Regions from separate parts of the Diaphorobacter sp. C33 genome, predicted to be linked through region 2. Evidence: predicted binding sites of a transcription regulator. Region 2 holds the regulator's gene; the other holds the start of a gene.
What was found. The regulator FliA, encoded in region 2, starts transcription of late flagellar genes. The targets are predictions, from matches to a motif close to CTAAAGTTTNNNNNNNNNNNGCCGNTA.
Positions count from the first base shown of each region.

Region 1: a site for FliA is predicted at 923-949, ahead of QY917_RS04405 (YjfB family protein). Genes of this name have one in related genera too.

Region 1 is NZ_CP129980.1:923,496-925,884, reverse strand. It holds gene QY917_RS04410 (dihydrolipoyl dehydrogenase) at 1-817, shown strand, start outside; gene QY917_RS04405 (YjfB family protein) at 974-1,177, shown strand; gene QY917_RS04400 (FAD-binding oxidoreductase) at 1,237-2,364, opposite strand; gene QY917_RS04395 (amidase) at 2,386-2,389, opposite strand, start outside.
Region 2 is NZ_CP129980.1:2,579,552-2,581,940, reverse strand. It holds gene flgM (flagellar biosynthesis anti-sigma factor FlgM) at 1-244, shown strand, start outside; gene QY917_RS12175 (hypothetical protein) at 301-648, shown strand; gene QY917_RS12170 (RNA polymerase sigma factor FliA) at 859-1,572, opposite strand; gene QY917_RS12165 (hypothetical protein) at 1,577-2,374, opposite strand; gene flhF (flagellar biosynthesis protein FlhF) at 2,364-2,389, opposite strand, start outside.

The DNA of each region.
Region 1 (2,389 bases), 1.7 Mb from region 2:
GGGCAAGAGCGTGGCCGGCCTGAGCGACCCCGCCATCAACGACGCGCTGCTGGCGCGGCTGAAGGACGAATTCATCGTCAACGTGGGCGACAAGGCCGAGCTGCGCGAGGTGGCCGGCGGCATACAGGTCACCAACGGCAGCGCGACCGTGGTGGTGGACCAGGTGGTGGCCGCCATGGGCCGGCGCCCGAATCTGGAGCACCTGGGGCTGGACACGCTGGGCGTGGCGCTGGACGACAAGGGCCGCCCGCCCATCGATCCGTGCACCCTGCAGGTGGGCGATCTGCCCGTCTTCATCGCGGGCGATGCCGATGGCGACCGCCCTCTGCTGCATGAGGCCGCGGACGAGGGCCACATTGCGGGGTTGAACGCCCTGGCGCCCACGCCGCGCGGCTTCGCCCGGCGCACGCCGCTGGCCATCACCTTCAGCCAGCCCCATGCCGCCGTGGTGGGGCAGCGCCATGCCGATCTGCCCGAGGGGCAATGGGTGGGGGGCACGGTAGACTTTGCACGCCAGGGCCGCGCGCGCGTGGCGCAGTGCAACCACGGGCGCCTGAACGTGTACGCCGAGCACGGCAGCGGCCGTCTGCTAGGCGCCGAGCTGTGCACGCCTGCGGGCGAACACATGGCCCACCTGCTGGCGCTGGCCGTCGAGCAGCGGCTGACGGTGCACGACCTGCTGCGCATGCCCTTCTACCATCCGGTGCTGGAGGAAGGCCTGCGCACGGCGCTGCGCGACGCGGCCTCGCGCCTGCCCAAGGCCAGCGATTCCGACCTCGCCGCCTGCGAGGCCTACGGCGCCAGCGCGCTGGACTGATACAAAAACAATAGCTGTTCGCGCTTGCCAAGAGGGATTTTTAACACCAAAACAGCTTGAAATGCTTACCCATCAAGCGCCAACAGCTATGTTTATAGAAGCACCCTTGAGTCCGCGGTGAACTGGCCGATAACAAGAGGTACACCGGAGATCACCATGGACGTTGCCCTCACCCAATCCATCGTCAGCACCGCCAGCGCCCTCGCCAGCCGCGAGACGGCCGATGCCGTCCAGGTCACCGTGCTGAAGAAGGCCCTGGACACGCAGAAAACGGCCGCCGCCACCCTGCTCGCCGCCCTGCCCCAGCCACCGCTGGCGACCGAGGGCCCGCTGGGCACGCAGCTCAACACCTACGCCTGACGCGCACGGCGCGCTGGCTTTTTTTCGCCGGCTCAGGCCGGCTTCAGCCCTGGCCTTGCTCAGCGCAGCCGCGCAGGCGACAGGCCCGCCACGTCCACACCCTCGCGCGCCAACTCGGGGGCCAGCGGCTCGCCCAGTGCCAACTGCCGCGTCAGCAGCGCCGCGCCCGCCGCGCTCTGGATGCCATAGCCGCCTTGCGCGGCCAGCCAGAAGAAGCCGGGCACATGGTTGTCCCAGCCAATGACCAGGTCGCCATCGGCCACGAACGAGCGCAGCCCCGCCCAGGTGTGCGAGGGGCGGCGGATCTGAAAGCACGTCACCTGCTCGATGCGGTGGATGCCCAGGGCCACGTCCAGTTCCTCAGGCACCACGTCGTGCGGCGCCACGGCGTCGGCATTGGCGGGGGAGCCCAGCATCTGCCCCGCGTCGGGCTTGAAGTAATAGTCCTCGGCAATGCCGATGACAGCCGGCCAGTGGGCCGCTTGCATGCCGGCCGGCACGGGGAAGGTGAAGGCCGTGCGCCGGCGCGGCTCCAGCCCGATGGGCGGCACGCCCGCCTGGGCTGCCACCACGTCGGCCCAGGCGCCTGCGGCATTGACCACGGCGCGCGCGTGCAGCACCTCGCCATCGGCCAAGGTGATGTGCCAGCCCTCCTCGCCCCGCTGCAGGGCCGTCACCTCGGCATGGGTGCGGATCTCGCCGCCACGCTGGCGCAGGCCGCGCAGGTAGCCCTGGTGCAGCGCATGCACGTCGATGTCGGCGGCGCCGGGCTCGCTCATGCCCGCGGCCACGGCCTCGGGGCGCAGGCACGGGGCCTGCTCCAGCAGCTCCTCGCGCGTCAGGCGGCGCACCTGCGGGTTGCGCGGCAGCGCCTCGGCGTAGGCGGCTTCCAGCAGGTCGAGCTGGTCGGGCCCCGCCAGGTACACCACGCCGCGCGGCGTGAGGATGGGGGCGCTGCCGAATTCGGGCGGCGGCGCATCGTAGAACGCGCGGCTGGCCCGTGTGAGTGCGCAGATGTTGGGCGTGCCATAGGTGGCCGAGTACAGCGCAGCCGACCGGCCGGTGGTGTGGTAGCCGGGCTGGGCCTCCCGCTCCAGCAGCAGCACGCGGCGGTGCGCGGCCAGTTCCCAACCGGCGGAGGCGCCGGCAATGCCCGCGCCGATGATCACAAAGTCATAGGGTTGCATGGGTTCCCTCGCCAATCACTGTCAG
Region 2 (2,389 bases):
ACCTGCGCCGGCCGCTGAAGAAGCGGCCCAGGGCGCGACGCGCGCCGCCGCAGGCGTGCCCGTCACGCTGTCGGCCGCCGCCCGCGGGGTGGACGCCACCAAGTCCACGGCCGACTTCGACACCGCCAAGGTCAAGGCGATCAAGGCCGCCATCGAAAAAGGCACCTTCCGCGTGGACGCCGAAGCCGTGGCCGACAAGCTGCTGGCCAACGCCTACGAAACCCTGTCCCACTCGCGGGGCTGACCCGCCCTCCTGGGCCGGCTGGCCCGCCGGGGTGACAGGCTCTAGACTTGCACCCCATGTCACTCGACGACACCCTCACCTTCATCGAAGCGCAGCTGCAGGACATGCAGGCTGCGCTTCTTGCTTCCAACCCCCAGACTTTTGAAGACACTGCGGTGCAGCTGCGCGGCGCTGCCATGGCGCTGGCCCAGGCCCTGGCGCCTGTGGCGGGCGCGCTGGAGCCCGCCGCCACGCAAAGGGTGCAGGCCATCGGCCGGCAATTGACCCTGGTGCGCGACCAACTGGCGCGGGTGATGGCGCTGACCGAGCGACAGGCGGCGTCGCTGCTGCCGCCGGTGGAGGGGGTGACTTATGGGCCCTCGTCCGGCGCCGCGGGGGCGCGGATTTACCGGGCACCGGGGTGACTTTTAGCCCGAATTGCTGGCTGAGGCTTATGGAATAAGCGCTGGCAGCTATCTTTTTTGATGGGTTCTTCGGGCTTGATGCTGTTGACCGGGACCCGCTCCGGCGAGCGCATATCCCGGCCCGCGCCATGAAAAGCCGCACCACAAGCTCAAAAAAATAGCTGCCCGCGCTTGTCCAGCAAGCGCAAAACAGCTATTTCATCCAAAGAATCAGTGCCCCCGCATCTTGGTCCGCAACCGCGCAATCGCCTGGCTGTGCAGCTGGCACACGCGCGATTCGGTCACGCCCAGGACGGCGGCGATTTCCTTCAGGTTCATGTCGTGCTCGTAGTACATGCCCATGATGTACTGCTCGCGCTCGGGCAGGGCCTTGATGGCCTCGACCAGCGAGGCGCGCAGGCGTTGGTCGCGCAGCACGGCCATGGGATCGGCGCCCTCGTCGGCCACGTGGCGGTCCAGGAAGCCCTCGTCCTCGTCATCGTGGTGAAAGTCTTCCAGGTACACCAGCTGCGTGCCGCGCACCTTGCTCAGCAGGGCTTGGTAGTCCTCCAGGCTCATGCCCAGTTCGGCGGCGATCTCGGACTCGATGGGGCTGCGGCCCAGGCGCTGCTCCACGCGGTGCAGGGCATGCTCGATGTCCTTCTGGCTCTTGCGCGAGCTGCGGCTCATCCAGTCGCCCTCGCGCAGCTCGTCGAGCATGGCGCCGCGGATGCGCTGGCTGGCAAAGGTCTCGAACTGCACGCCCTGCGCGACTTCGTAGCGCGAGAGCGCGTCGTTCAGACCGATCATGCCGACCTGGATCAGGTCGTCCAGCTCCACGTTGGGCGGGAGCTTGGCGATCATGTGGTGGGCGATGCGCCGCACCAGGGGCACGTGCTGGTGGAACAGCGCGTCCCGGTCGAGCTGGCCTTTCGCGGTGTACATCGGGTCAGTGGCTCCGGTCCAGGGGCGAGAGGGAGGCGCACAGGCTGTGCGGGGGCAGCAGGGGCATGGCAGCGTCAATGGTGCATGCGTTTTCCAGCAGTTGCAAGGCCAGCCGCTGGATGTCCTGCGCGCGCGCCGCGGCCACGGTGGTGGTGTGGACCTGCAGGCCCAGGTGGGTGCGCGCGCTGCGCTGCAGCGTGTCCAGCGCCTCGGCGGTCTGGCGGTGCTGCACAGGCTCCTGCGGCGCGAGGATGGACGCCACCGTGCAGCGCACGCCGGCGTGCAGCGCCATGTGTTTGAGCTGGCGGTAGCTGCGCACCATGCCTTGCGCGCCGGGGCCGGTCATGATCAGCGGTACGCTGGCGCTGCCGCGCAGCAGCGGCGCCAGTTGCTCGGGCGGAGCATGCAGCACCACCAGCGCGTAGGCGCGAAACAAGGGCTGCAGGCGCTGCAGCACGGTGGCGCCATGGTGTTCGGACTGCTGCGCGAGGCGGGCCAGCCCGCGGGCCGCGGGCACCACGGCCAGCGACGCGCCGGTGGCGGAGGCCAGCGTCTGCGCGCCGTTCCAGGGAGCCGGGTGCAGCAGCTGGTCCAGGCCGGGCATGTGCGGGCTCTCCAGCGCCGTGCCGTCCAGCACCACGACGGGGTAGCCCAGGCGCTGCAGGCTGGAGCACAGCTGCCACAGCATCTCCAGCCACGGGCCGCTGCCCGGCTGGCTCAGCACGGCCAGCAGGCGCAGGTCCTGCTGCGGCGTGTAGCTGTGTAGCCCGGCGGCCTGGTGCAAAGCGGTATCAAGCAACATCGGCCATCCCCCGCT